One region of the Pseudarthrobacter sp. rb genome, then DNA from elsewhere that is predicted to be linked to it. Evidence: predicted binding sites of a transcription regulator. Region 1 holds the regulator's gene; the other holds the start of a gene.
The links. The regulator Rex, encoded in region 1, represses fermentation and respiration genes when NADH is low (regulators of the CRP and FNR family bind a similar motif). The targets are predictions, from matches to a motif close to CTTGTGAANNNNTTCACAAG.
Positions count from the first base shown of each region.

Region 2: ACWRN3_RS20940 (glyceraldehyde-3-phosphate dehydrogenase) is a predicted target of Rex. The motif match lies at 9,315-9,334, and genes of this name have one in related genera.

Region 1 covers NZ_JBWJAR010000006.1:172,944-187,895, reverse strand. The annotation lists gene ACWRN3_RS10540 (bifunctional aldolase/short-chain dehydrogenase) at 1-224, shown strand, start outside; gene ACWRN3_RS10535 (rhamnulokinase) at 221-1,690, shown strand; gene ACWRN3_RS10530 (acetylxylan esterase) at 1,746-2,765, shown strand; gene ACWRN3_RS10525 (3-deoxy-7-phosphoheptulonate synthase) at 3,068-4,183, shown strand; gene ACWRN3_RS10520 (helix-turn-helix domain-containing protein) at 4,340-4,552, shown strand; gene ACWRN3_RS10515 (30S ribosomal protein bS22) at 4,703-4,801, shown strand; gene ACWRN3_RS10510 (HAD family hydrolase) at 4,919-5,737, opposite strand; gene ACWRN3_RS10505 (glutaredoxin family protein) at 5,816-6,070, shown strand; gene ACWRN3_RS10500 (redox-sensing transcriptional repressor Rex) at 6,081-6,785, shown strand; gene ACWRN3_RS10495 (hypothetical protein) at 6,928-7,755, opposite strand; gene ACWRN3_RS10490 (YceI family protein) at 7,988-8,536, opposite strand; gene ACWRN3_RS10485 (histidine phosphatase family protein) at 8,751-9,431, shown strand; gene ACWRN3_RS10480 (TlpA family protein disulfide reductase) at 9,467-10,045, shown strand; gene ACWRN3_RS10475 (cytochrome c biogenesis CcdA family protein) at 10,061-10,816, shown strand; gene resB (cytochrome c biogenesis protein ResB) at 10,816-12,594, shown strand; gene ccsB (c-type cytochrome biogenesis protein CcsB) at 12,594-13,682, shown strand; gene ACWRN3_RS10460 (Hsp70 family protein) at 13,856-14,952, shown strand, end outside.
Region 2 covers NZ_JBWJAR010000024.1:21,327-36,278, forward strand. The annotation lists gene ACWRN3_RS20890 (LacI family DNA-binding transcriptional regulator) at 1-624, shown strand, start outside; gene ACWRN3_RS20895 (alpha/beta hydrolase) at 624-1,391, shown strand; gene ACWRN3_RS20900 (aldose 1-epimerase family protein) at 1,419-2,321, opposite strand; gene ACWRN3_RS20905 (DNA alkylation repair protein) at 2,401-3,108, shown strand; gene mptB (polyprenol phosphomannose-dependent alpha 1,6 mannosyltransferase MptB) at 3,115-4,671, opposite strand; gene orn (oligoribonuclease) at 4,828-5,457, shown strand; tRNA gene ACWRN3_RS20920 (tRNA-His) at 5,587-5,659, shown strand; gene def (peptide deformylase) at 5,789-6,361, shown strand; gene ACWRN3_RS20930 (HNH endonuclease family protein) at 6,413-7,210, opposite strand; gene ACWRN3_RS20935 (hypothetical protein) at 7,335-7,544, opposite strand; gene ACWRN3_RS20940 (glyceraldehyde-3-phosphate dehydrogenase) at 7,620-9,098, opposite strand; gene ACWRN3_RS20945 (TspO/MBR family protein) at 9,370-9,891, opposite strand; RNA gene rnpB (RNase P RNA component class A) at 9,936-10,323, opposite strand; gene ACWRN3_RS20955 (YaaA family protein) at 10,382-11,146, shown strand; gene ACWRN3_RS20960 (zinc ribbon domain-containing protein) at 11,175-11,912, opposite strand; gene ACWRN3_RS20965 (Nif3-like dinuclear metal center hexameric protein) at 11,974-12,897, opposite strand; gene msrA (peptide-methionine (S)-S-oxide reductase MsrA) at 12,998-13,522, shown strand; gene cysK (cysteine synthase A) at 13,588-14,523, shown strand; gene epsC (serine O-acetyltransferase EpsC) at 14,563-14,952, shown strand, end outside.

The sequences.
Region 1 (14,952 bases):
CCGGAATCTTCGCCGGCGGCTGGGGCGCCAAGCGCGCCGCGGTCTACGGCGTGGACGAGGAAAAGCTGGGCGAGTACTACGCCCAGCGCACCCTGCTCAAGCGCGAGGTCCTGCCCGAACACGTGGCTAACGCAGCCGCCGTGCTCACCAGCAACGAACTGTCCCACACCACCGGCCTGCACATCCCCGTGGACGCCGGGGTGGCGGCAGCCTTCCTGCGGTGAGTACGTTGCCAGGCGATGCCGACGGCGGGGTGTTTGCCGCGGTCGACATCGGCGCCTCCTCCGGGCGCGTGATCCTGGGCCGCGTGTCCCGGGACGGGGTGGCGCTGGAAACCGTCCACCGCTTCCCCAACGGCGTGGTGGAGCGCGACGGAGGCCTCCGCTGGGACTTCGACGCCTTGTTCGCGGAGGTGCTCGCGGGACTGCGGGCGGCCGCTGCGGCGGCGGCAGCCCGTGGCGAAAAGATCGGCAGCATTGGCATCGACACCTGGGCGGTGGACTACGGGCTGGTGGACAGCGCGGGCAAACTCGTGGCGCAGCCGTACAGCTACCGCGACGACCGCAGCAGGACCGCCGTCGCGCCCGTCCACGCCAAGCTGGACCCGGCGCGGCTGTACCAAACCACGGGGCTGCAGTTCCTGCAGTTCAACACGATCTACCAACTGGCCACCGAGAAGAACCTGGTCGGGCTGCAGGCCCTCCTGATCCCGGACCTGATCGCGTTCCTGCTCACCGGAGTGCGGCGGACCGAGGCCACCAACGCCTCCACCACGGGCCTGTTTGACGCCGTGGCCGGGGAATGGGCCACCGAATTCTTCGCGGCGCTGGGACTGCGGAAGGACCTGTTCCCGCCGCTCATCCAGCCTGGGGAAACCTACGGAAACCTCCTGCCGGACATAGCCGCGGCCGTGGGCCTGCCCCGTGAAACCACAGTGGTGGCGGTGGGCTCGCACGACACTGCCTCCGCCGTCGTGGCCGTTCCTGCCCGGGATGGCGCTTTTGCCTACATCTCCTCCGGCACGTGGTCCCTCGTGGGGCTGGAATTGAAGCACCCCGTCCTGACCCAGGCCAGCCGGGAAGCGAACTTCACGAATGAACGCGGCGTGGACGGCACCATCCGCTACCTGCGGAACGTGGGCGGCCTGTGGCTGCTGAGCGAATGCCAGCGCACCTGGGCCGGTGAAGGCTACCAGCCCGACCTGGCCTCCCTGCTCGCCGCCGCCGCGGCATTGCCTGCCGGCGGTCCCCAGGTCAACGCGGATGATCCCTTCTTCATTGCCCCGGGCAATATGCCGGAGCGGATCCGGGCGGCGGCACGGCGCACCGGTGACGTGCTGCCAAATGATCCCGCGGCCATCACCCGCTGCATCATGGACAGCCTCGCCGCCGGATACGCCAGGACCATCACCGCAGCGGAACGCCTCGCCAACCGTGAAGTGGACGTGGTGCACGTGGTGGGAGGGGGTTCCCAGAACACCCTGCTGTGCCAGCTCACCGCCAACGCCACCGGGCGCCCGGTGGTGGCCGGACCCGTCGAAGCCACCGCCCTGGGCAACGTCCTGGTCCAGGCCCGTGCTGCCGGGGCCGCCACCGGCGGGCTGCCGCACCTGCGCGGAATCATCGCCGCCGGAACTAGGCTTCGGCGCTTTGAACCACTCATCAGCGTGCGCCACCGATCCATGCAGTAGAAATAGAGAACTCCACCGCGGGCCTGCGGACCAACCGACACAGAACAGGACAACGATGCCCCTCTTCGATCTGCCCCTGGCCGCGCTCCGCAGCTACACCTCCGATGTCACACCGCCCGGGGACCTGGCTGCCTTCTGGGACGCCACCCTGGACGAAGCGCGGACCTTTCCACTCGACGCGACCTTCGAACCGGTGGATAACTACCTCACGGTGATCGATACCTTCGACGTCACCTTCTCCGGCTTTGGCGGCGCGCCCGTCAAAGGTTGGCTGCACCTTCCCGCCAACCGGGAGGCAGGCGTCCGGCTGCCGGTGGTGGTGAACTACATTGGCTATTCCGGCGGCCGCGGCCTGGCCAACCAGGACACCCGGTGGGCGCAGGCCGGGTACGCACACTTCATCATGGACACCCGGGGCCAGGGGTACGGCGGCGCGCTGGGGGACACCGCGGATCCCCACCCGTCCGCCGGGGATGTGGCGCACGCAGGCCTCATGACCAGGGGCATCACCAGCCGGGAGGACTACTACTACCGCCGCGTCTATGTGGACGCCTTCCGCGCGGTGGAGGCCGCCCAGGCCCACCCCGCCGTCGATCCTGCCAAAGTGGTGCTGGCCGGTGTCAGCCAGGGCGGCGGGCTGGTGGTGGCCACGGCGGGGCTCACTGCGGGACGGCTCGACGGCGTCATCGCCGCGCTGCCCGACGTCCCCTTCCTGCAGGACTTTCCCCGCGCCATCGACATCACTCCCCGCGGGCCCTACCCGGAGATCGCCCAGTTCCTGGCGCGGCACCGGGACCGCTACGACGCCGCACTTAGCGTCCTGAACTATTTCGACGGCGTCAACCTGGCCCGCTGGGCCACGGTGCCGGCGCTGTACTCGGCTGCGCAAATGGACGACATTTGCCCGCCGTCCACGGTGTTCGCCAGCTACAACGCCTACGCGACCGGCACCGACGCCTCATCGGCCACCGGTGCCGTGAAGGACATTGAGGTATACAGGTTCAACAACCATGAGGGCGGCCAGGAACACCACTGGATCCGCCAGCTGCAGTTCCTGCGCAAGCTCCTGGGGTAGGCGGCGGCAAACCCGGGGTTGTTCGCGGATCCTTGCCTTGTGCGTTCGGAGCCGCGAACAGGCCTGGGACGGAATGTGACGCAACCGATTTTGCGGCCGCCATATGCCGGGTTTATGGTCTCTTCCATGACTAACCGTTGGTATGCGTATTTTTCGTTGGCTCTGGAGGGGCCCGCGTCTAACTGACACGCATCCAACTTCCTTCAGAGCCAACAGGGCAGAGATCATTCTCTGCCCTTCGCCGTTTCTCCGGCGGGTTCTGAAATCCGGGCCCGCTTCCCATCTGGAACAGGACCCCGAACATGAGCACCGCAACAGCAGCCGCCCCCGCCACCAAGTCAACATCCAACCTGCGCGTCAGCGAATTCACTGCGCTGCCGGCACCTTCGGCGCTTCTCACCAAACTGCCGCTGGGCGACCGGGAGGCCGCCGTCGTCGAACGCGGACGCGACGAGGTGCGCGCCATCATGGACGGCGTGGACGACCGCCTGCTGGTCATCGTGGGACCCTGCTCCATCCACGACCCCAAGGCAGGGCTGGAGTACGCCCGCCGGCTGGTCAGCCAGGCCGAGAAGCACAAGGAAGACCTGCTGATCGTCATGCGGACCTACTTCGAGAAGCCGCGCACCACGGTGGGCTGGAAGGGCCTGATCAACGATCCCCGGCTGGACGGCAGCCACGACATGGTCACCGGCCTGCGCACCGCAAGGCAGTTCCTGCAGCAGGTCACCGCGCTGGGCCTGCCCACCGCCACTGAATTCCTGGAGCCGATCAGCCCCCAGTACATGGCGGACCTGATCTCCTGGGGAGCCATCGGTGCCCGCACCACCGAGAGCCAGATCCACCGCCAGCTGGCTTCCGGGCTCTCCATGCCCATTGGCTTCAAGAACGGGACCGACGGCGGCCTGCAGGTTGCCATCGATGCCTGCGGTGCCGCCGCGGCAGCCCAGGCCTTCCTGGGGATCGACGGCGAAGGCCGGGCCGCGCTGGTGGCAACGGCCGGAAACCCCGACACCCACGTGATCCTCCGCGGCGGCCGGAAGGGCCCCAACTACTCAGCGGCCGACGTCGAACGCGCCTCCACCGAACTGGCGGGCAAGGGGCTCAACCCCCGCCTGATCGTTGACGCGAGCCACGCCAACAGTGGCAAGAGCCATCACCGGCAGGCTGAGGTGGCGCTGGAAATCGGTGCCCAGCTTGAGGAAGGCGGCGCGGCGGCCCGGGCCGTGGCCGGTGTGATGCTGGAAAGCTTCCTGGTGGGCGGCGCCCAGAACCTTGACGTTGATCAGTACGCCGCGGGACGGGCGGAACTGGTCTACGGCCAGAGCGTCACCGACGCGTGCATGGACTGGGATGTCTCCGCTTCTGTCCTGGAGCAACTGGCGGCATCGGCGCGGAAGCGGCGGCAGCAGAATTAGGGGGTGAAATAGGGGAGGCCACTACTTTCACATCTGCCACATGAACATCTACAGTATCTATTTAAGGTGGTTGGTGGATGGCTCAGCATCGGAACACCGCATTGGCACGTACCTGGGGTCACTGTTGTCCATCCGTCAGCAAAGGAAAATAGGGAAATGTCGGCAGAACAGAACTTCTCCAACGCGAAGTTCCTGACCGTGGCTGAAGTAGCTGAGGTCATGCGCGTCTCCAAAATGACTGTTTACCGCCTGGTTCACTCCGGCGAAATGCCCGCGGTGCGCTTCGGCCGCTCCTACCGGGTCCCCGAAAACGCCGTCGAACAGTACCTCAAGGGTGCTGTTGTGGACGGCCACACCGAGACCGCCTGAGGGGCCTGTCCTGAGCCGCTCCCGATAAGCGGTACCCTGTTAAGGAACGTTTTACGTCATTGTAAGAATCTGTCAGTTGTTCAGTTCGTAGCTTTGTCCGCGGACATTCCCCATCAGGCAGGTACTGCATCTAGTTTGTAAGGAACTTTCGTGGGTTCAGTTATCAAGAAGCGTCGCAAGCGTATGGCCAAGAAGAAGCACCGCAAGTTGCTTCGCAAGACCCGTCACCAGCGCCGCAACAAGAAGTAGAGATACTTCGAACAGCGTGGAAATGCCCGCCGCCTTCCAAAGGCGGCGGGCATTTTTTTGTCTCAGGGTAGTGGCTGGAGGCTTTTGCCTGCACGCTCTTGCCTGCGGTGGGGTGGGTTATGCCCGTGGGCCGCGGATGCGGGCGAAGCCCTTCCAGAGGCCGTAGACAGCGCCGCCGAAGGTTGCCGCCTTCAGGCCCAGGGTGGCGGCGCGGCGGCCCGCGCGGAAATCATAAACGGGCCAGTTCCGGTCACGGGCGTGGCGGCGGAGCTTGGCGTCCGGGTTGATGGTCACGGGGTGTCCCACCAGTGACAGCAGCGGCACGTCGTTGTAGGAGTCGCTGTACGCCCAGCAGCGCTTGAGGTCCAGGCCCTCCTGGTCCGCGATGCCCTGGACCGCTACGGCTTTGGCCGAGCCGTGCAGGATGTCCCCCACCAGGCGGCCGGTGTACATCCCGTCCGACACCTCACCCACTGTCCCGAGCGCTCCGGTCAGCCCCAGGCGGGTAGAGATGACTGTTGCCACTTCAATAGGGGTTGCCGTCACCAGCCAGACGCGCCGGCCCACCCGGAGGTGCTGTTCCGCCAAGGCCTTGGCACCCGGCCAGATCCGGGACGCGATCATCTCGTCGTAGACCTCTTCGCCGAGGGCCTTGATGTCGTCAACCGTGATGCCGGCGGCGAGCGTCAGGGCCGAATCACGTACCGCATGGACGTCGTCGATATTCTCACCGCGCGCCACGAACTTGAACTGCTTCCACGCGAATCCGGCCGCCTGGGCAAGGGTGAACGCGCCGCGCTGGTGCATCTTCCGCGCCACGTGGAAGAGGCTGGCCCCGCGCATCAGGGTATTGTCCACATCGAAAAACGCCGCTTCACCGGGCTGCGGCGCAGCAACCGGCCGCGTGACGACGGCGACGTATTTCTCCTGGGGCATGGACTTGAGTCTAGTCAATCCACTCGCTGGGCGCCGTCGGCGTCACCCGCACGGCGCGAACGGCGATACCGTTAAGCCATGGCTACCCCCCGCGTCGTCCTGGTCACCAAAGCTGACTGCCACCTTTGCGAGGAGGCGCGCGACGCCGTCGGCCGGGTCACTGCCTCGTTGGGCCTCACCTGGAGCGAAGAGCTGGTGGACAACCAGCCCGAACTGCGGGAGCGTTACGCCGAAGAGATCCCCGTGGTCCTGGTTGACGGGGTGCAGCGCGACTTCTGGAAGATCGACGAAGCCCGGCTGGAACGCGTCCTGCAGCGCGCCATGGCCAATTAGGGGGATGCGAGTGACGTCCTTGGATTCAACGTCCCAGCCTGTCCCGGGCATCCCTGATGCCGCGGGTGCACCGGCAAAGCAGATTCCCCCTGCTGCCGTGGCGCGGTTGACCCTGTACCTCCGGGCCCTGAACACCCTGCTGGCCGAGGGTGTTGAGCGCGTCTCCTCCGACTCTTTGGCGGAAGCCTCCGGCGTCAGTTCCTCAACGCTGCGCAAGGACCTGTCCCACGTGGGGTCCTACGGCACCAGGGGAGTGGGGTACGAGGTCCAGTACCTCAGCCGCCACATTGCCGCGGCACTGGGGCTGACGCATGACTGGAAAGTTGCGATCGTCGGAGCCGGAAACCTGGGCAAGGCGCTGGCGCGCTACGGCGGCTTCGAATCGCGAGGCTTCGATGTGGTGGCCATCTTCGACGCGGACCAGATGGTGGTGGGCAACGAGGTGGGATGGCTGCGGGTCAGCGACGTGGCGGACCTTGAGACCGTCCTTCACCGCACCGGGGCCAACATGGTGGTACTGGCGCTTCCTGCGGCGGTGGCGCAGGGCATCTGCGACCGGGTCGTGGCGGCGGGCGTGCACAGCGTGCTCAGCTTCGCACCGGTGATGCTCCAGGTTCCGGAAGGGGTCAACCTCCGCAAGGTGGACATGGCCACGGAGCTGCAAATCCTCGCTTACCACGCCCAGCGGGCGCAGGCGCCGGGGCAGACAGCCTAGGGGCACGGTTTAAACGCGGCGGGCCCGGGGGGGGGGCCACCCCGGGCGCCCCCGGGGGGGGGGGGGGGGGGGCGGCGGCCGGGCCGCGGCGGCGGGCGCCCCCCCCCCCCCCCCCCCCCCCGCTGCGTTCTGTGGTTGGTGGTCAGCGCCCGTAAGGGTTGCCGAAGCCGCCCGAATACGGGTTGGCGAAGGGCTGCTGCTTCCGGAAGTAGGGGGCAGCGGCAGGGAGGTAGAGCAGGACGATGGCGGCGATTCCCAGGACAGTCCCGATCGTTGCGAGGGAGGGGATTCCGAACAGGCCAAGGACGGACAGCGCTGCGAACACGGTTCCGAGGATGCGTGCCCAGTTCTTGCCCTTGCGGATGAAGAAGGCCACCAGCAGGTAGAGGGCGGCACCGATGATGCCGAAGACCACCAGGGAGCCGGCGATGAAGGGCTTGATGTCGTCGTAGGTGATGCCCGCCCCGCTGGCCCGGACCTGCTGTTCAAACTCCTGCCGGAACTGCGGGGCATCCAGCTGGGTGAGGTTGATGAGGATGGAGACGACATAGATCGCGGTGGCCGCGATCAGCAGCCAGAACGCGATGTTCACCAGCTGGGGGATGCCGTTGCTGCCGGCCGGCTGCGGCTGCTCAGAGGGATACTGGCCGTAAGGGGACTGGCCATACGGCGACTGGCCGTACTGGGGTGCATTCTGGCCGTAGCCCGGGGACTGCGGAGCATTCTGCCCGTACGGGGAACCGTACTGCGGCGCGTTCTGCCCGTACTGCGGCGCTGCCGGCGGCTGGGAACCGTACTGGGGCTGGTTCTGCCCGTACTGGGGAGCGTTCTGGCCATACTGCGGCGCGTTCTGGCCGTAGCGGGGCTGCTGCGGTCCGGGCTGCTGGCTGCCGGACTGGCCGTTCCCTGGCTGGCCATTGCCGGAGTGGGGGTCTTGGGGCGCGGGAGGCGGGACGGGAGGAGTACTCATGGCGTTCCTTCTGCAGGTCGGGATCCAGGTAGGCTGCCGGGAATCGGTCCTCAGCCTTCCCCCCAGCGTGGCTTAAGTCCACCGTACCCCCGGCGGGTGGAGTTGTGGGTGATTCATGTGGGATCCACGCCCGCGGCCGGCAGGTGAACCCGTGGGCAAGGGCCGTTGTTAAACACGGCACCCCGGTGCCGGGCCGGGATGGCCTGGTACCGGGGTGCCGTGAACGCGAAACTTATGCTGCGGGGGCGATGAAGGCCAGTTCCAGGTTGATGGCAACCTTGTCGCTGACCAGCACGCCGCCGGCCTCGAGGACGGCGTTCCAGGTCAGGCCGAAGTCCTTGCGGCTGATGGTGGTCTCGGCGGTGAGGCCGGCGCGGGTGTTGCCGAACGGATCGACGGCCACACCGTGGAGCTCGGTCTCGAGGGCCACGGGACGGGTGACGCCCTTGATGGTGAGGTCGCCCTGGAGCTCGTAGGCGTCGCCCTTGGGGACGATCGCGTTGGAAACGAAGGAGATTTCCGGGAACTTCTCGACGTCGAAGAAGTCTTCGCCGCGGACGTGGCCGTCGCGGTTGACGTCGCCGGAGTCGAAGCTGGCGGTCTTGATGGTGGCGTTGACCTTGGAGTCGGCCACGTTTTCGGCGAGGTCCAGGGTGGCCTCGGCTTCCCTGAACTGGCCGCGGACCTTGCTGATGCCCGCGTGGCGGACGGTGAAGCCGATCTCGCTGTGGGAGTTGTCCAGGGTCCAGGTGCCGGTGGTGACGTCTGCGGGAAGTGCCATGATGTTGCTCCTTGGGGTGAATGCTGCTGTGGTCGTGAGGTTGAAACTTCATCGGTTGAAATCTCAACTAACTTGCTGCATCCAGTATAAACATGCGTTTGCATCTTTTGTTCCCGGTTGCGGAACATTTCTTCAGAAACTTGAGTTCTACTCTTTGTAGAAAGCACGGCCGGAAGATTTCGGATCGCACGCCATCTTTGAGAAACTGGTAAACATGCCCCAAGCCACTGTCCATCTGCTCCGCCACGGCGAGGTCCACAATCCCGACGGCGTTCTCTACGGACGGCTCCCGGAATTCCACCTCTCCGAACTGGGGCAGGAGATGGCCCGGATGCTTGCCGAACACTTCCGCGAGCGCGCCGAGCGCGGCGCCCGGATCACCTACCTGGCCGCCTCGCCGCTGGACCGTGCGCAGGAAACCGCGCGGCCGACGTCGGAAGCGCTGCACCTGCAGATCCACACCGACGGGCGCATCATCGAAGCGGAAAACTACTTCGAAGGCATGAAGGTCACCAAAGCCGAACTCCGCCGGCCGCGGCACTGGCCCCGCCTGGTCAACCCGTTGCGCCCGTCATGGGGCGAGCCGTACAAGCAGCAGGCCGCGAGGGTGGCGGCTGCCGTCCAGGACGCCCGGCTGAAGGCCATCGAACTGGCTGCCGGCGACTTCGGCGCCGCAGGGCCCGAGGCCATCCTGGTCAGCCACCAGCTGCCCATCTGGGCCGCACGGCTGAGCGCGGAGGGCCGGCCGCTGTGGCATGACCCGCGCAAGCGCGAGTGCACCCTGACATCCGTCACGTCCCTGGTGTTCGACGACGACGGCTCGCTGGTGCGGGTCGGGTACAGCGAACCTGCGGCGTCCCTTCTTCCCGGTGCCGCCAGCACCCCTGGAGCCTAGCAGTGAGCAACAGCAACCTTCCCTCGCGCCGCAGCATGCTTGCAGCAGGCGGCATGGCCTTGACCGCGCTGACCCTTGGCCTCTCCGGTTGTGCCCAGGAGGATGCGCTGGCCAAGCAGGCCAAGGCGGGAGACAACAAGAACTACGTTGCTGGCGACGGCTCCGTGACCGAGTTCGCCGCCGGGGACCGCAAGGAAGCCGTACAGATCCAGGGTGCGCTCTTCAGCGGCGCCGCCGTCACCCCGGCCGACTTCCAGGGCAAGGTCAGCGTCCTGAACTTCTGGTTTGCCGCCTGCGCCCCCTGCCGCGTGGAAGCGCCGCTCCTTGAGGAACTGCACCAGGAGTTCAAGGACCAGGGCGTGCAGTTCTTCGGCGTCAACCTCCGGGACGAGAAGCCCACGGCAGAGGCTTTCGAGAAAACCTTCAACCTGACCTACCCCAGCTTCGACGACAAGGACGGCGGCGTCCTGCTGTCCGTGTCCGGCCTGGTGCCGCCCGGTGCCGTGCCCACCACCCTGGTGCTGGACAAGCAGGGGCGGGTGGCCTCCCGCGTCCTCGGCGAAATCGAGAAGGGCACCCTGAAAGCCCTCATCACCGCCGCCGTGGCGGAATAGGGACAGGCCGGGACCGTGAACAGCCCCTTCGCCGAAGCCATCCTCAGTGGCTCCCTCCTGCTGGCCATTCCGGTGGCCCTGCTCGCCGGACTGGTGTCCTTCCTTTCCCCCTGTGTCCTTCCCCTGGTGCCCGGTTACCTGGGATATGTCACCGGCCTGAGCGGCGTGGACCTGCAAAAGCAGAAACGCGGCCGGATGCTGGCAGGCATCGGGCTGTTCGTCCTGGGCTTTTCCGTGATCTTCGTCCTGCTGGGCGGCGCGTTCGGCCAGCTGGGTACCCTGATCACGGGCAGCCAGAACGCCTGGATCACCCAGCTCCTGGGGATCCTGGTCATCATCATGGGCGTCGTCTTCATGGGCGGCTTCAGCTGGCTGCAGCGCGACGCGAAGATCCATGCCAAGCCGCCCGCCGGGCTCTGGGGAGCGCCCCTGCTGGGCCTGACCTTCGGCCTGGGCTGGGCCCCGTGCATCGGCCCCACGTACTCCGCCGTGCAGCTGTTAAGCCTTTCCGGCGGATCCTCGGCCGCCAAGGGCGCCTTCCTTGCCTTTGTGTACAGCCTGGGACTGGGCATCCCGTTCCTGCTGATCGCGCTGGCCCTGCGCCGGGGCATGGGCGTCATGGCGTTCTTCCGCAAACACCGCCTGGCCATCCAGCGGACCGGCGGCGGGATCCTGGTGGTGCTCGGGCTGCTGATGGCCACCGGCGTGTGGGGTGCCTGGGTGACCGGGCTGCAGTACTGGTTCCAAACCGATGTGAAGTTGCCGATCTGATGAGCGAGCGTGTGAACGTAAAGAAGAAGCAATCCGCCCCTGTCGCAGAGGCGAAGGCGCAGGCCGCCCTCCCGGCCCTGGGCCCCAAGGGCATGCTCCGGTGGGCCTGGACCCAGCTGACCAGCATGCGCACCGCGCTGTTCCTGCTGCTGCTCCTCGCCGTCGCCGCCGTCCCCGGATCACTGTTCCCGCAGCGGCCCGCCAACCCGGCCGTGGTGACCCAGTACATCAAGGACCACCCGGACTACGGCAAGCTGCTGGACTCCCTGCAGCTCTACGACGTCTACTCCTCGGCGTGGTTCTCGGCGATCTACCTTCTGCTGTTCATCTCCCTGATCGGTTGCGTGGTGCCGCGCGCCATCGCCCATTACAAGGCCATGCGCTCACAGCCGCCACGGACCCCGCAGCGTCTGTCCCGGCTGCCCGAATACGGCACCCTGGTGATCCCCGCCAGTGGCGCCGTCCCGGCGTCGGACGCCATCAACGGTGCGGCCGGACTGCTGCGGAAGCGCGGCTACCGGGTGGAGGTCAGGGATGCCGACGGCGCCCTTCCGTCCCTGGGTGCCGAACGCGGCTTCATGAAGGAAGTGGGCAACCTGGTCTTCCACACGTCGCTTATCGGCGTGCTGGTGTCCGTGGCTGCCGGTGGCCTGTTCGGATACAGCGGCCAGCGCATCCTGGTGGAAGGCGACACATTTGTGAACACCCTGGTGGGCTATGACCAGTTCAACCCGGGCACCAACTTCCAGTCCAGCCAGCTCCAGCCGTACTCGCTCCAGCTGGACAAGTTCAACATCACCTTCGACCGCGAATCCCGGGGCAAGTTCGGCCAGCCCATCGATTTCGCCGCCACTGTGACCACCAAGGAAAACCCGGACGCTCCGCCCAAGCAGGAGATCCTGAAGGTCAACGACCCCGTGAGCCTGGGCGGCACCAGCATCTACCTCACCGGCAACGGCTACGCGCCGGTGGTGACAATCCGGGACGGGGCGGGCAACGTGGCCATGCAGGGCCCGGTGGTGGCCAAGCTGCAGGGCGAGAACTACTACTCCTCCGTGGTGATCAAGGTCCCCGACGCGCAGCCGGACCAGCTGGGCTTCGTGGGCTTCTTCCTCCCCACCGCGTTCGTGACGGACAAGAACGTCTCCTTCAGCGCCGACCCTGAGCTGTTCAACCCGCAGCTGACCCTGAACTCCTACTACGGCGACCTGGGCCTGAACAAGGGTGCTCCGCAGAACGTCTTCGAACTCGACGTCAAGAACCTGACCCCGCTCAACGCCAGGAACCTGGCGGCCGGGGGCATCACCCTGGCACCCGGCTCCACCTACACCCTGCCGGACGGCAAGGGCAGCATCAGCTTCGACGGCGTGAAGCGGTACATCGGCGTGGACATCCACCACAACCCCGGGCAGCTGTACGCCCTGATCTTCGCCTTGCTGGCCGTGGCCGGCCTGATCCTTTCGCTCTACGTCAACCGCCGGCGCGTCTGGGTACGCACCGGCACCGCTGACGACGGCCGCACCATGGTGGAATACGGGCTGCTTGCCCGCGGCGAGGACCACCGGCTGGCGGGTGAGGCGGCCGCGCTGCGGAAACTGTTCGCCGCCGAGTGGCAGCTGCCCGACGAGGCTGCGCCTGAAGCTGCTGCCCCCGAAAATACTGCCCCGTCCCAGCAAACTCCCAGCCGGACAGGCGATAATGTCGCAGGCTCCGCCGAAAAGGCCGAAGGCTCCGTCACCACCCCAGCAGGCCCCACAGGGCCCGAAAAGGACCAGTAATGCCATTTGGAATCAACGAAACCATGGGCCAGTACAGCGAACTCTTCATGCTGCTGGCGGCGGGCACCTACACAGTGGCCTTCATTGCCTTCGCCTGGGACCTGGCCAAGAGCAGCAAGGCCCTGCGCGCAGTTGACCTCAAGGCCGCGCAGGCCGGGGCTGCCACCAAGGTTCCGGTTGCGGCCGGTGTCGGCGCCGCCTCCGCAGGGGCGCGCCTGGACGGGCCCGCTGACCGGGCCGAGCGTCCGTCGTCGTCCGCTGCCAAGGCCCGCGGCGCAGGGGCCGGCGGTGTCGTCACGGCCGACGGCGACATGAAGTACGCCACGGAGCGCCGGGTTCCGGCGCGGGTCGCCGTGGCCCTGACCACCCTCGCCGTCCTCATCCACGGCGCCGGCGTGGTCACCAGAGCCTTGGGCGCGGGCCGCGTGCCGTGGGGCAACATGTACGAGTTCCTCACCACCGGCGCGTTCCTGGTGGCGGCCGTCTTCCTGCTCTCCCTGATCCGGCGCGACCTGCGCTTCCTGGGCACCTTCGTGGTGGGCCTGGTAATCATCATGCTGGTGGCTGCCTCCGTGGCCTTCTGGACCCCTGTGGGCCACCTGGTCCCCGCCCTCCAGAGCTACTGGCTGGTCATTCACGTATCCATTGCCGTGCTTTCCTCGGCCCTGTTCACCCTGACGTTCGCGATGTCCGCCCTGCAGCTGGTGCAGTCCCACCGGCAGAAGACCGTTGCAGCCGGCGGCGCCGACAAGCTCGGTTTCATGCGCCTGGTGCCCTCCGCGCTGAGCCTGGAGAACCTCTCCTACCGGATCAACGCCATCGCCTTCATCGGCTGGACCTTCACCCTCATGTTCGGTGCCATCTGGGCGGAAAAAGCATGGGGCCGGTTCTGGGGCTGGGACACCAAAGAGGTGTGGACGTTCGTGATCTGGGTTGTCTACGCCGGATACCTGCACGCCCGTGCCACCCGCGGCTGGACCGGGACACGCGCCGCGTGGCTGTCGATCGTGGGCTACCTGTGCGTGATCTTCAACTTCACCATCGTGAACCAGTTCTTCAACGGGCTCCACTCCTACTCCGGCCTCTAGAAAAGGGTCCGTTCGGGTCTTGGGCGGGGAATCCACCCGCAACGCGGCAACTGGCCGCTAAATAACCATTCGATGTAGCAACAGGGCTGTCCGATGGTCCGTCGGAAATGCTACGTTGGTGACGTTCACTGTGATGAAGCTTGCATGTGGACCGCCAGCCTTCCGAGGTAACCATGAGCTACGCTCTCGCCGTAGACGTCGGGACCAGTTTCACGGCAGCAGCCGTTGTTCGTTTTCACCATGGTCCCTCCGCTGTGCCTGAGTGCCTGCCTTTGGGCGCGCGTGGAGCATCGGTTCCCTCCGTGGTGTACTTCCCGGAGGAAGGCACTGTCCTGGTGGGCGAGGTCGCGGAACGCCGCGGTCTGGACTCGCCGGAACGCGTGGTGCGGGAATTCAAACGCCGCATCGGCGACGACGTTCCCATCATCCTGGGCACCCTGGCGCTGCAGCCGGAGGACGTCTTCGCCACCATGGCCCGTTGGGTGGCAGACCGCGCGGCCGAACGCGAGGGGGGCCCACCGTCGGCCGTCTACCTCACCCACCCCGCTGCGTGGGGCATCCACCGCCTGTCCGTCATCCGCGCCGCCCTCGCCGCCCACGGTCTGGAAAACGTCACCCTCCTTCCCGAACCCGAAGCCGCGGCACTGCACTACGCATCGCAGGTACGGGTGGAGGAGGGCAGCACCATCGCGGTGTACGACCTCGGCGGCGGCACCTTCGATACCGCGGTCCTGCGGAAGTCCGGCAGCAGCCGCTTCGAACTGCTGGGCCGTCCGGAGGGCATCGAAGACCTGGGCGGGGCCGACTTCGACGCAGCGGTGTTCAGCTATGTTGCCGGGCACACCGGCACCGCCCTGGCAGACCTCGACCCCACCGACCCCGCGGCCATCGGGGCGCTGGCCCGCCTCCGGCGCGAATGCGTGGAAGCCAAGGAAGCCCTGTCCTCGGACAGTGAGGCAAGCATTCCCGTGCTCCTGCCCGGTGTCCAGCAGCAAATCCGCCTGGTCCGCTCCGAGTTCGAGGCCCTGATTGAAGAGCCCGTGCGGGAGACCGTGGACGCGCTGGAGCGCTCCCTGGCCCAGCTCCACCTGGAACCGGCAGACCTGTCCGCGGTGCTGCTGATCGGCGGCTCGTCCCGGATCCCCCTGGTAGCGCAGGTGGTGTCGGAAGAGCTGGACCGGCCCATTGCCGTGGACGCGGATCCCAAGTCCTCCATTTGCCTCGGCGCGGCCGTGGCCGCGCTCCTCGCCCACGCTACAGCCCACGCAGA
Region 2 (14,952 bases), on a different contig from region 1:
CCGGAGGGGTACCACGTGGTGAAAGTGCCCAACCAGGAGCTGGCCGGCCGGCTGGCCACCGAACTTGCGGGCAGCTGGGACGGGGACTTCGTCATTGTCGGCGGTCCCGAAGGGCTCCTGACCTCCGATGACCGGGTCCGCGGTTTCCAGGAGGGATTGGAACGGGCCGGGCGCCGGCCGGCGGAAGTGCTCCGCAGCGCGTTCAACCGGTCCGGAGGATATGACGCCGGGCTTGAACTGGCTGCCCGGATCAAGGCAGCCCGGACCAACGCGCGCCCGTCCGGGGAAGGGGGCCCGTCCGGGGAGGGGGGCGGCGCAGCCAAACTGTGCATTTTCGCCGTCAACGATGTGATGGCCATCGGGGCCGCGGCGACATTGCGGTCCGAGGGGCTCCGCATCCCGCGCGACGCCGCCATCGCCGGTTTCGACGATATTGAGACCCTCCGCGACTTCCGGCCGGCTCTTTCCACGGTGCGCCTGCCGCTGGAGGACATTGGGCGCCTGGCCACCCGGGCCACCCAGCGGAGGCTTGCCGGCGACGACGGGGACGGGGCCGAAGACGCTTCACCCGGTGACATCACAGGCGAGGTCACGCTGCGGCGCAGCACCGAAGCTGCCGTCTGATGGCGCCGGGTGCGCTTACGGCAGTTCCGGCCCATTCCGGGGCTGCCGGCGCCCGGCCGGCCATCATGGTCCTGCCGGGAGGAGGATACGCCCGCCAGGCTGATCACGAAGCGGAGCCCGTTGCAGAGTGGCTGGCGTCCCTGGGCATCCACGCCTTCGTCCTCCGCTACAGGGTGACCCCTGACCGGCACCCTGCTCCCCTGGAGGACGCAAAGGAAGCCATGCTCCACATCAGGAAGGGACAGCACGGGTTTGCCGTTGACCCGGAGCGCATCGGCGTCCTGGGCTTCTCCGCCGGCGGCCACCTGGCGGCCACCCTCAGCACGGCAGCCGCCACCGGGAACCCGGACCTGGACGTGCCCGCCGCCGTCCCCGACCTCTCGGTGCTCTGCTACCCCGTTGTATCACTGACCCACGAGGCGCACCAGGGATCGGTGGAGAACCTCCTTGGCGGCGCGCCGCCGTCGGACCTCCTCAGGGCCCTCTCGCCGGAGCTGAACGTCACCCCCCGGACACCGCCGGCGTTCCTCTGGCATACAGCCGACGACGACGCCGTTCCGGTGAGCAACAGCCTGAACTACGCCAGGGCACTCTTTGCCGCCGGCGTTCCGGCGGAACTGCATGTCTTCCCGCAGGGACGGCATGGGCTGGGGCTTGCCACAGACCAAGCCGGACCCCGGCAGTGGACCGCACTGTGCGCAGCCTGGCTGCAGCGTGCCGGGTGGACGGACCCCCTCAGGCAAGCCGCCACGGCCGTCCCCGCCTAGCTCATCGTCCGCCTAGCCCGGCCCCGCCTAGCCCAGCGCCCGGATGGTCCAGCCCGCCGAATGGGCCTGGCCGGGCTGCAGATGCACCAGGTCCGTCCCTGAATGCAGGGCATCAGGCGGACTCGTCATGGGTTCAACGGCCAGGCCCAGCCGGTCCGGGCCGGCGGGTTTGTCGCCGGTGTGCACCTGGACCCAGGGCCACTCGGCGCCCCATTCGAGTTCCACACCTGTACCTGACGGGTCCAGTACCCGTACCCGGGCCAGGCCCGTACCCTCCCGGGCGATGTCCGTGAAGGCATGGTCGATCTTCACCGGCCCCAGACGCCGGGGCGAACGGAAGTCGAAGGCATCCCCGTCCACCTGCCGCATGCCCACGGGCAGCAGCCGGTCGGGGGTCACCTCCAGGTAGGCAGCGGCCGGCAGATCCAGCGACCAGTCATCCAACGGGGACGGACCGGCCACCAGGTAGGGATGGGGGCACACCCCGTACGGGGCGGCAGCGGCCCCGGTGTTGACCGCCCGCACCGAGCCATGGAGCCCGTCGGTGGAGAGCGTATAGGTAACCGACAGCTCCAGGTCCCCCGGGTAATCCGGGCCGGCCGGAATGCGGCAACCCAGGACGGCGCGGTCCGCGGCCGCTTCCAGCACCTCCCATGGCCTGTGGATGGCAAGACCATGCAGGGCAGCGCCGCGGTCCGGTTCGTTGACGGCAGCGGCATAGGCCTTGCCTGCATAGGAGTAGGTGCCGTCCGCCAGGCGGTTGGGCCACGGCGCGCAGATGACGCCGCGGTAGTCGGGTACGGGTCCGTCGGGGCCAAAGCCCACCACCAGGTCCCTGTCCCCGTGCCGCAGTTCCCTGAGCGCCCCGCCGCGGAGGGTGACGACGGCGGAGTAGGGTCCGTGGGCGAGGTGGACTTCAGTTCCGGGCATGGTTCCCTCTGCGTCGAAGTGTGTTAGCGCTCACCAGCCTACCGCACCGCCTGTGCTGCCCACTGACTAAAGTTGCCCCATGGACACGGCCGCCGACCAGGACCTCATCGCTTCCGTTAGGGGTGCGCTCCGCGGATTGGCCGACCCCGCCAGGGCTGTGGGGGCGCAGGCCTACATGAGGTCCCTCCTCCCCTCGCTCGGCGTACGGGTTCCCGAGGTGCGGCGGATCGCGGAACGTGCTGCACGGGACCATCCGCCGGTTTCCGCCGGGCAGCTGCGGGCCACCGTGCTGGACCTGTGGCGCACCTCCACGTTCCGGGAGGAGAAGTACGCGGCCATCGACCTGACAGCACACCGGCTGGTGGCCTCCGACCTGGAGATGATTCCTGTGTACGAGGAAATTGTCCGGACAGGTGCATGGTGGGACTTTGCCGACGGCGTGTCCGGCCGGATCTGCACCCTGCTGCAGGCGCACCCCACGGAGATGTCCAGGCTCCTGCTGCAGTGGAGCAAGGACCCGGACCTTTGGATCCGCAGGGCCGCCATTACGTCGCAGCTGCGCGCCGGGAAGGCCACCGACACACAACTGCTCGCCGCCATCATCGAGCCGAACCTGGCGGACCAGGAGTTCTTCATCCGCAAAGCCATCGGCTGGGCGCTGCGCGAGTACGCCAAGACCGCACCGGAGTGGGTGGAGGCGTTCGTTTCCCGCAACCGGGACGCCATGAGTCCACTGTCGCGCAGGGAGGCCCTGCGCAGGATAAGCGCCCGGGCCGCACAGCGATAGCGGCCGCTAAATCACCGGACGTTCGACGACGGGCTGGTGCGATTTGCGGAACAGCCTGCGGGTGCCGGGGTCCCAGAAGATCAGGTACAGGGCAAAGAGCAGGGCGGTCAGCGCCGCGGCAATCCGGGCCAGGGCGAGGGCGAAGCCGAGGTCCTGGGTCTGGAGGTACGGGAAAACGTCCAACTGGTCCGAAATGGCGTAGATCATGAAGAAAGACACCACGAAGTACAGGGCCTTGACCTGCCAGTCGTTCCTGATGCCGGTCACGGCAAAGAGCGGTATGAGCCAGACGACGTACCAGGCCTGGATGATGGGGGCCAGCAGGACCACGGCCGCCAGGGCAAGTGTGAGGCGGCGCATGAGGCGGTCGTAGTCACCCTTGAAGATCTGCCAGGCGACGATGCCCACGGCAAGCAGCTTCCCGGCGTCGAACACCCAACCGGCGGGGACCGAACCGTCAAAGCCGAAAGCATTGGCCAGGGATCCCACCACCATGCCAATCAAGCCCACCGGGGCGTACCAGATCGAAATGCTGCCTGGTGCGGAAAGGCCGTTGATCCAGCCGAAACCGAACCCGTTGACCATGCTCATGGCGGTCAACAGCGCCAGGCTCAGGCCGGCCGTCAGTGCCCAAAACGCCACTTTCCGGAGCCAGCCCGCATTCCGGCCCGCCCACAGGAGCCCGATGAACGGCAGGAAGACAATGGTGATGGGCTTCACCGCGATGGAGAGGGTCACCAGGGCGATGCCGCGGACCGGGCGCCGGGTCGCGGAGTAGTACAGGCCCGCCAGGGCAAGCCCGATCATCAGGGAGTCATTGTGGACACTGGCGATGAAATTGGTCAGGAAGAGCGGGTTGGCCACGGTCAGCCAGAGGGCCCGCTGCGGGTTCACGCCGTGCAGTTCGGCGAGCCGGGGCACGTAGACGACGCAGAGCACCACACCGGCCAGCGCCACCAGCCGGAAGAGCATGACGCACGCCTCCGGCTGGACGTTGGTTACCCAGACGACGAACTGCTCGATCCACAGGAACAGCTGGCCGTAGGGAACCGGCGCCTCGGTCCACATTTTGTCGGCGCCGAGCTGGAAGTAGTTGGACAGGGCGGAAATGCCGTTTTCGTACGGATTGAAGCCCTCCACCATCAGGCGCCCCTGCCCGATGTACGCATAGACGTCGCGGCTGAACAGCGGCACGCTGAACATCATGGGAAGTCCCCATGCCACCACCGCGGACAGGGTTGCCCGCCGTGCCTGTTCACCCCACACCCGGACCTTTTGGCCCAGCCGCAGCCAGGCACGCACCAGCAGCATGCCGCCGACGGCCACCAGGACGATGGACAGCGCCACGCCGGGAGCCTCCGTCCGCATCCAGATGAACACGGGCATCCGGCGCAGCTCCGAGACCGGGGCCAGCCAGCCGACGCCAATGGAGCCAATCATCATGAACATGGAGCCCAGGAAGCCGGCAAGCAGGGGTGAGCGCGGATTGTCCACCTCGGCACTGCCCGTTCCGGCAATACCGGCAGCCGCCATCTCCCCCGTTGCGGGCACAGGCGCCGTCATCTCAGGATCGTCCAATCTTCTTGCGTTTTCCGCGGTTGATCCGGCGGGCCGCGCGGGCCGGCCGGGACACGATTAAAGGGCGGAAGGGCGACCCGCCGCGTACCCGAAATCCTAGCATCGGCAGGGTGCCCGGAAGTGTAACGGTAGGCTGGTCCGGTGCCTATATCTAACGAACGAATCGTCTGGATCGACTGCGAAATGACCGGCCTGGACATCAAGAACGACGCCCTGATCGAGGTGGCAGCACTGGTCACCGATTCGGAGCTCAACATCCTTGGCGACGGCGTCGACGTCGTCATCAAACCCGACGATGCCGCCGTGGCCCAGATGTCCGACTTCGTCCGGGACATGCACACCAAGTCCGGGCTGCTGGCGGAGCTGCCGCACGGCAAGACGATGGCAGAAGCAGAGGCCGCGGTCATGGAGTACATCTCCACCTGGGTCCCGGATCCGCGCAAAGCACCTCTGGGCGGCAACTCCGTGGGAACCGACCGGGTGTTCCTGTCCCGCGACATGCCTGCCGTGGTGGAGCACCTGCACTACCGGGTCATTGACGTCAGCACCATCAAAGAGCTCTCGCGCCGGTGGTACGCCCGGGCGTACTTCCAGTCGCCGGCGAAAAAGGGCGGCCACCGCGCGCTGGGAGACATCAAGGATTCCATCGACGAGCTCCGCTACTACCGGGAGGCAGTGTTCGTCCCCGCCCCCGGACCGGACAGCGCCACCGCCCAGAAGATTGCCAAGGGCATCACCAACGGGGACGCCGGGGACCGGTCCGGGGAGTAATCTGCGCCACGTTTTGATGAAATTTCGCTCAAATCGCAGAAAGTGGACAAAGCACCCCTTTCGAGCAGGTAAGCTATTTGAGTTGCGTTTCCAGGGAGCCGCTCCGGTGGAATTCCCTTGAGGCACATGGTGGGCGTAGCTCAGTTGGCAGAGCGCCTGGTTGTGGTCCAGGAGGTCGCGGGTTCAACCCCCGTCGCTCACCCTCACGGGGCGGCACATGCAGCCGTCAACAAAGGAGGCCGCACCGGATATCCGGTGCGGCCTCCTTTGTCGTGCCCCACCGGTTCACGCATTGCAGCCGGGGATACCGCGAAGCCGAAGGACTACTGATATGACCGTTCTGCCGATCACCATCTGGGGCGAGCCTGTCCTGCACCGCCGCGCCGCCGAGGTGGAGGTCTTCGACGACGAACTGCGCACCCTGATCGCCGACATGTTCGAAACCAATGACGCCGCCAACGGGGTGGGCCTGGCCGCCCCCCAGATCGGCGTCGGCAAGCGGATCTTCGTTTACAAGTACGCCAATGACGACGGCGCTCCCCCAACCGGAGTCCTGGTGAATCCCGTCCTGACCCTGTCCAAGGTCTCGGGTGCTGCTCCCGATCCTGACGAGGAGGAAGAGGGCTGCCTGTCCTTCCCGGGCGAACAGTATCCGCTCAAGCGCGCCGAATGGGCCCGGGTGGAGGGCTTTGACGGGTTCGGAGAACGGGTCCGCTTCGAAGCCACCGGCTGGTTTGCCAGGGTCATCCAGCACGAGTATGACCACCTGGACGGCAAGCTGTACGTCAACCGGCTGATGGACCGGTATTCCCGCAAGGCCATGAAGCAGGCCAAGAAGAACGGCTGGGGCGTGCCGGGGCTGACCTGGATGCCTGGCGTTGACCCGGACCCCTTCGGACACTGACCGGTTCAGCCACTTAGCCGTTAGCCACCGACCCGTGCCGGCGGATGCCGGTCAGCCTGCCGTGATGGTCTGCTGCTGGGGGCAGGAAGCCAGGACCCGCTTCATGGCATCCTTTTCTGCTGCCGTTACCCACAGCCCGTACGCGGCCTTCACGGAAATCTGCCGGGCCACATAGTGGCAGCGGATTGCCGTATTTTTCGGCAGCCAGGTAGCGGCGTCCCCCGCGCTTTTTTGCTGATTCGCGGCGCCGTCCGCCGCGATGAGGTTCAGCGGATCGTTTGCCAGACTCTGGCGTTCCCTCGGCCCCAAACGCTGGGCACCCTTTTGCCAGGCATCACCCAGGGCGACGACATGATCGATCTGGACCGCGCGGCTGCTGTCGGAACCACGCCGGAAATCGACGTCCTGCCCTGTGTAGGGTTCCCGGAAGTGCCCGGCCGTCACCTTGCAGGAGGAACCCTCCGAGAACACAACATCGGCGAGGTCCCGGCGAAGAATGTCATTGCGGGTATCACAGCCGTTCCGGTCCACATCGAGCCAGGCCTGGCCAAAGGCCTCCCGGCTGTAATCGCTGCTGGGCGCCCGCCCCTTGACGGCCAGGCCGTCCAGGGCTGCGACGGCGCTGCCGGCCGGCACCGGGTTGGGTTCCTGGACCGGCTTCATCCAGGCAGAGTCGAAGACCGGGGCCTCCGTGGGCCCATCCGTGGCGGGCCCCGCTGCCGCGAACTGTCCGGCGGTGAAGAACCAGAACAGCGCGGCAATGATGGAAACCGCAGCCGTCACAAGAAGCGCCCAGGCCTGCCGGGAACGGCGGCGTGCGCGGCGGTAGGCGGACCAGCTGACGGTCATGGGGTTGACGCCGGGAAGGGGAAATCGGGCACCCCAAGAGCCTAGGACAAAGGCCGCGGCCGGCCGCTGATATCCACACTGTTGGGGACGAGTGATGGATCACAGCGCCGTGCACGGCGCCTGGTTATTGTTCCCTGGTGACCCGTCGCAGGTCTTCTTCCGCTATGGACAGCAGGTTCTCGAGCTGGCGCACCCGCTCGTCGGTGACGTCCCCGGTCCTCTGGGCTGCACGGGCGCGGTCCAGGAGCCGCACGGCTTCCTTATGGTTGGCTTTGGCCACGTCCAGTGCGTGCTCGAGGGTGGTTTCGTGCTGAAGTGTCGATTCGTTGTCCATGCCACCAGTGTGGTCCCGTTTCCCGGCTGATTCCAGAGAATCAGCCGGGAATTCGCAGGACGCGGCCGGATGTGGCTAGACGGCGATCGCGGCAAGGGCGGCAGCGCTTTCCTTGGCGGGGAAGGACGGCGGATTCACGCCGGCCATCTCTTCCATGACGCGGACCACCTGGCAGCTGTAGCCGAACTCGTTGTCGTACCAGACGTAGAGGACCAGGTTCTTGTCCGTGGACACGGTGGCCAGGCCGTCCACGATCCCGGCGCGGCGGGATCCGACGAAGTCGGTGGAGACAACCTCGGGCGAGTCGATGTAGTCGATCTGCTTGCGCAGGTCCGAGTGCAGCGACATTTCACGCAGGTAGTTGTTGACCTCGTCCTTGGTGGTGCCGTTTTCAAGGGTGAGGTTCAGGATGGCCAGCGAAACGTCCGGCGTGGGGACGCGGATGGAGCTGCCGGTGAGCTTGCCCAGGAGTTCGGGCAGCGCCTTTGCCACTGCCTTGGCGGCACCGGTTTCGGTGATGACCATGTTCAGTGCAGCGGAACGGCCGCGGCGGTCGCCCTTGTGGAAGTTGTCGATGAGGTTCTGGTCGTTGGTGAAGGAGTGGACGGTTTCCACGTGGCCGTGGACCACGCCGAACTTGTCGTTAATGGCCTTCAGGACCGGGGTGATGGCGTTGGTGGTGCAGGACGCCGCGGAGATGATCTTGTCCGAGTCGGTGATGTCCCGGTGGTTGATGCCGTGGACGATGTTCTTCAGTTCACCCTTGCCCGGCGCGGTCAGCAGGACCCGCGCAACGCCCTTGCTCTGCAGGTGCTGGGACAGGCCTTCGGCGTCGCGCCAGCGGCCGGTGTTGTCCACCACGAGGGCGTTGTTGATGCCGTAGGCGGTGTAGTCGATGGTGGCGGGGTCGTTGGAGTAGATGACCTGGATCTGGACACCGTTGGCCGTGATGGTGTTGGCGGCCTCGTCGATCCGGATGGTGCCCTCGAAGGAGCCGTGGACGGAGTCGCGGCGCAGCAGGCTGGCGCGCTTGGAGAGGTCGTTGTCGGATCCGCGGCGCACCACGATGGCGCGCAGGCGCAGGCCGTGGCCACCGCCGGCCTTTTCGATGAGGAGGCGTGCCAGGAGGCGGCCGATGCGGCCAAAGCCGTAGAGCACGACGTCGGTGCTGGTGCGGTCATCGCCGCCCCGCTTGCCCACGATCTCGGCGAGCTCGTCGCGGAGGAATTCCTCCAGCGTGGCGCCGTTGCCTTCTTCCTTGAACTTCTGGTTCAGGCGGGCGATGTCGATCGCGGCGGCGCCGAGTTCGAGTCCGGCCAGCGTGTTCAGCAGGGGCGCCGTGTCCTCCAGGAGCAGTTCGTCCTTGCTCATCCGGCGCGCGAAGCGGTGCGCCTTGAGGATGTTCATGGTGGACTTGTTGATCAGGCTCCGGCCGTGGATGCTGGTCACCACGTTGTTTTCGCGGTACAGCCTGCCGATAACCGGGATCATGGCCTCGGCGAGGGCCTCCCGGCCCATCCACGTATCAAGACAAGAATCAGACGTCTGGCTCACAGAAATACCTTCCTCGGTTCAGCCGTGTACGTCGTCGTACACAGATGTAGGCCACCTGATGATGTCCAGGGGCACCGGCGCCCGCAGGGGATGGTCCCCAGGCGCCTGGATCGCGTGCAAAGAAAAACCGCCGGTTGCGGACGCAACTTTCGGCGGTAGAACTCCTGCGTCCGGGATCCATTCTAATTTGGCCCGCCGCAGGGAGCACGTTTGCGCTGCGTGAAATCACTCACACGGCCGGGGCGGACCACCCAGCTGAAACTGCCGGCCTTCAGTTGTGGATGGCGGAGTACAGGTTCAGGCTGGCGGAGAACACGAGCCAGGAAAAGTACGGCAGCACCAGGTATCCGGCGGCGGCGTCCACCGGTCCGAAGCGCAGGATCAGGAACGCCAGGGTTGCGGTCAGCGCGCAGATGACAGCAAAGGCTGCCCACAGGGCCACCACTCCAAGCATGGGATACATGGCGAAGAACGTCACCGGCCACGCGGTGTTGAGCAGCAGTTGCGTCACATAGCCGGCAAGGGTGGCCCCGGACAGGCGCCCTTTGCGCCAGACCAGCCAGGCGGCTGCCGCCACGCCGGCATAGAGCACCATCCAGGTGGTGCGGAACATCCACGACGGCGGCATCCACGGAGCTTTCAGCGAGCCCGCGTACCAGCCGTTGGAGTTAAGGATGATGGGAACTGAGGCGAGGACCCAGGCCAGGGCGGAAAGGGCCAGGAAGCCGCCCTGTGAACGGATGCCGGGAATGCCCGCTGCGGGTGCGGGACGGGTTTCAGGAATTACGGGCACGGTTCAGGATCCCCGACGCATAGCCCGTGGTCAAACGCGGTTTAAGGATGGGACAGCCGATACGCCGGGTTCTGTTCTCCCCTGCCGTTACCGGGAAGGGAGCGACGGCCATCCATCTACGAGTACCGTTGCCGGCACCCTCCAGCGGCCTACCCGGACACTCGGGCGGGCAGCCCTCGAACGTGTCCTGTCTGGCCTTGCTCCGGGTGGGGTTTACCTAGCCTTCCCGGTCACCCGGGAAGCTGGTGGTCTCTTACACCACCGTTTCACCCTTACCTGCCCTCCCCGGCCGGAGCCGGAAATGCAGGCGGTCTGTTTTCTGTGGCACTGGCCTGCGGGTTACCCCGAGTGGGCGTTACCCACCACCCTGCCCTGCGGAGCCCGGACGTTCCTCGAGCCACTTGCGTGGCGCGCGGCCGTCTGGCTGTCCCATCCGGGTCCCAGTCTACCGGCGCCGCCGGCCGCCTTTTGCCGCCGGTAGGATCGGACGGTGCTGATTCTGCTTCCCCCTTCCGAAGGCAAGACACCCGCGCTCCGCGGACCCGCCGTCGACTGGACCGACCTGGGCTTCCCGGAGCTCAACCCGTACCGCGCCAAGGTCCTTGACGCGCTGGGAACGGTCAGCGCCCACCAGGATGCCCTCGCCCTGCTGGGCGTCGGAGCGTCCCTGCGGGACGACGTCGAACGCAATACGCGCCTGCACGCCGAACCGGCGGCCCCGGCGCACAGCATCTATTCGGGCGTCCTGTATGACGCCCTGGGCTACCGGACGCTGACGCCGGCACAGCGCCGCAAGGCCGATGAATCCGTCCTGGTGATCTCGGCGCTGTGGGGAGCCCTGCGTTTTGGCGACAGCGTTCCCGCCTACCGGTTGTCCATGGGCACGTCCCTGCCCGACGTCGGCCGGCTGGCTCCGTTCTGGAAGGCGCAGCTCAGCGACACCCTGGGCGCAGCAGCCCAGGGACACCTCGTGGTCGACTGCCGGTCCAGCACGTACGCAGCGGCGTGGGCGCCCCCGCCGGAACAGACCGTCTCCGTGAATGTCTTCACCGAGAGCGCCGGTGTCCGCAAGGTAGTGAGCCACTTCGCCAAGCACACGCGCGGCGAACTGGCGCGGCACCTGCTGGTGCGCCGCGGCAAAGCCCCGGCCACGCCGTCGGACCTCCTGAAGGCTGCCCGCGAACAGTGGGAGGCCGAACTGGTGCCGGGGACCGCACGCAAGCCGCACGCCATGAACATCATCCTGCCGGGCTGACCGGCCCGGGGGGAAGCCTGTTGGCTGCCTAGGACCACTCGTCCGAACGGACCAGGATGGCGCCGGAGTCCGGGCAGTAAACGATGTCGTCGGCAGCAGCTGCCTTGATCTCGGCGAGGTCGCCGGGGCTGAGCTTCATGCCCGAGGCTTCCGACGTGCCGTGGAAGAGCCGGGCCGCACCGACTCCCCGCTTGGCCAGCGTCTTTTCGTAAACCGCCACCAGGCCTGCGTCCAGGCCCTGGGCAAATTCGCCGCGCTGGGCACGCAGGCCTGCCGCTTCCGTTTCCACTTCGGCCAGGGCCGCATCAAGCTCGGCCCTGATGGTTCCAAAGGACCCCTGGATGTCATCGACGATCTGCTGCTGGGCCGCCTGCCGCTCCCGCAGCGAGTCGAGCCGCTCCATGACTTCCAGATCCACGTCTTCAAGGTCCGAGCGCCGCTTGTTCAGCGACGCGATGTCCTTTTGAAGTGCCACCAGGTCCTTGGACAGGCCGGTTCCGCTGTTTAGCCGTGCTTCGTCGCGTTCGATGCGCGAGGCAACCTGTTCGACGTCGGCCTCTGCCCGCTTCAGCGCAGCCTCGGCGTCGTGCACGGCCACCTTGGCTGCGCCCAGTTCACCGTTGGCGACGGACAGGGCAGCCTCGAGGTCCCTGATGCGGGGATCGTTTTCCAGCGTGCGGCGGCGGTTGGTGAGGCCCTTCAACTTGGCGTCCAAGCCCTGCAGTTCGAGCAACTTCAACTGTTCCGCCGGTGCTGCCTTGGCCACTTTTACCTCCGCTAAATCCCTTCCGGCCGGGGCCGGGCACCGAACCGGCGCTTCCTAGACTCTAGCCCGGAGTGAGGATGAAGTCCCACGGGTCGCTGTTGGTGGTGCTGACCAGGATCTCAACGTCATGGCCCTGGTCGGACAGGACGTTGCCCAGTGCCGCGGCGGCGGCAGGCAGCCACAGCCATTCGCTGGCAAAGTGCGAAACGTCCACCAGGTACGGCCGTCCGTTGAGGGCGGCCTCGCGCGCCTCCGACGCCGGGTGGTGGCGAAGGTCAGCGGTCACATAGACGTCCGCATTGCTGGCCCGCACTTCGTTAAACAGCGAATCGCCGGCACCGCCGCAAACCGCGATGCGCCGAACCAGCCCGTCCTTGTCGCCGGAGACACGCACTCCCCCGGCCACGGAGGGAAGGATTCCGAATACGCGGGCGGCGAAGTCGCCCAGGCTCATGGCCTCCGCGAGGTCGCCCACGCGCCCAATGCCTTCCTCCGGCAGCCCGTTGGCCGCCACTGTCAGGGGGGCGACGTCGCGGAGTCCCAGGGCGTCAGCCAGGACATCGGAGACACCTCCGACGGCGGAGTCGCCGTTGGTGTGCACGGTCAACAGTGCCGTCCCCGACTCAATCAGCCGGTGCACCGCCCGCCCCTTTGCCGACGTGGCCGCCACGGACGTAACGCCCTTCAACAGCAGGGGGTGGTGGGTGATGAGCAGCTCCGCTCCCCACTCAACCGCTTCCTCAATGACTTCCAGGGTGGGATCGACCGCGAACATCACCTTTGTGACGGGGGCGGACGGGTGGCCTGCCACGAGCCCTACCTCATCCCAGGTCTCCGCCAGGGATTCCGGCCACAGCTCCTCAACCGCAAGCAGCAGCTCGGCCAATGTCGGGGCCTCCGCGGAACCCGCCGCGGGCGGCGTGTCGGAGGTGGCCTCGCCGTCGTGATCTGCCTGGCCGGTAACGTCGGTGTCCACAGGTTCCATAGTCTTAGTTTTACCCCATGGGCTTCCCGCCGCCGCAGTTTGCGGCGCTGCGCCGGGGTGCCCGGGGAATCTTCCGGCGCTGTCAACCATTGAAGAGGTCATGAAAACTTTTGTTCTTGGCGGAGGCTGCTTCTGGTGCCTTGACGCCGTCTACCAGAAGACCAGGGGCGTCACCTCCGTGGTATCCGGCTACACCGGCGGGCACGACCCCCACCCGGACTACTACTCGGTCTGCAGTGGGACCACCGGGCACGCCGAAGTTGTGGCGGTGACCTTCGATGAGGACATCATCCCGGCGGAGGTGATCCTGGACATGTTCTTCGCCCTGCACGACCCCACCACGCTGAACCGGCAGGGATACGACGTGGGCACCCAGTACCGCTCCTCGATGTTCTACGAAACGGATGAGGAGAAGATCCTGTTCGAGGAAGCAATCGACCGCAACCAGGCCCTGTGGTCCCACCCCATCGTTACCGAGGTCAGCCGGCTGCCGCGGTTCCACGTGGCGGAGGAATTCCACCAGGATTACTACGCAAAGCACCCGGAACAGGGGTACTGCCAGGTGATCATCAACCCCAAACTGGCCAAGGCCAGGAAATATTACTCTGCATGGCTTAACGCTTAGCCCGGCATTACGCGGCCTCGTTAGGCTGACCTCAGTATCCACCCCTTAGAGATAGGCGTATGTACATGGCACGGATCTATGACGATGTAACGCAGCTGGTCGGCGGGACCCCCCTGGTCCGGCTGAACCGGCTCAGCGAAGGGCTGGACGCCACCGTTGCCGTGAAGCTGGAGTTCTACAACCCGGCCAACAGCGTCAAGGACCGCATCGGCGTTGCCATCATCGACGCCGCGGAAAAGTCCGGCGCCCTGAAGCCCGGCGGCACCATCGTTGAAGGCACTTCCGGCAACACGGGCATTGCCCTGGCCATGGTGGGTGCCGCACGCGGGTACAAGGTCATCCTCACCATGCCCGAAACCATGTCCACCGAGCGCCGGGTCATGCTGCGTGCCTTCGGCGCGGAGATTGTGCTGACCCCGGGCTCCGAGGGTATGCGCGGCGCAGTGGAGAAGGCCCAGGAAATCGTGGCCAACACCGAGAACTCCATCTGGGCACAGCAGTTTGCCAACGAAGCCAACCCGGAGATCCACCGCAAGACCACCGCGGAAGAGGTCTGGGCCGACACCGACGGCGCGGTGGACATCTTCGTGGCAGGCATCGGCACCGGCGGAACCATCACCGGCGTTGGACAGGTCCTGAAGGAGCGCAAGCCCGGTGTGCAGATCGTGGCCGTGGAACCCAAGGACTCCCCCATCCTGAACGGCGGCGCCCCCGGCCCGCACAAAATCCAGGGCCTGGGCGCAAACTTCATCCCGGAACTGCTGGACACCAATGTCTACGATGAGGTCATCGACGCCACCCTCGAAGATTCGGTCCGCGTAGCCCGCGATCTGGGCATCAAGGAGGGCATCCTGGGCGGCATCTCCTCCGGCGCCATCGTCTGGGCTGCCCTGGAACTGGCCAAGCGGCCGGAAAACGCCGGCAAGCTGATCGTGGCCGTGGTGTGCGACTTTGGTGAGCGTTACATCTCCACCGTGCTCTATGACGACATCCGCGGCTGATCAGTCCGCGCTCCGCCCGTTTCCTGTAGAAAGAACTTTGTGGGCTTTTTCGCAAGACTAAAGGAAGACCTCGACGCCGCCCGGTCCCACGACCCGGCGGCTCGAGGTTCTTTTGAGAACTTTTTCGCCTATTCCGGGCTGCATGCCATCTGGATCCACCGGCTGACCCACCGCATGTGGCAGAAGCCGGAGCTGCGTTTCCCGGCCAGGCTCCTGTCGCAGCTGGGCAGGTCCTGGACCGGGATCGAGATCCATCCGGGCGCCACCATTGGCCGCCGCTTCTTCATCGACCACGGCATGGGCGTGGTGATTGGCGAGACGGCCGAGATCGGCGAGGATGTGATGATCTATCACGGTGTGACGCTTGGCGGCCGTTCGCTGGCCAGGATCAAGCGGCATCCCACTATCGGCGACCGCGTGACCATCGGT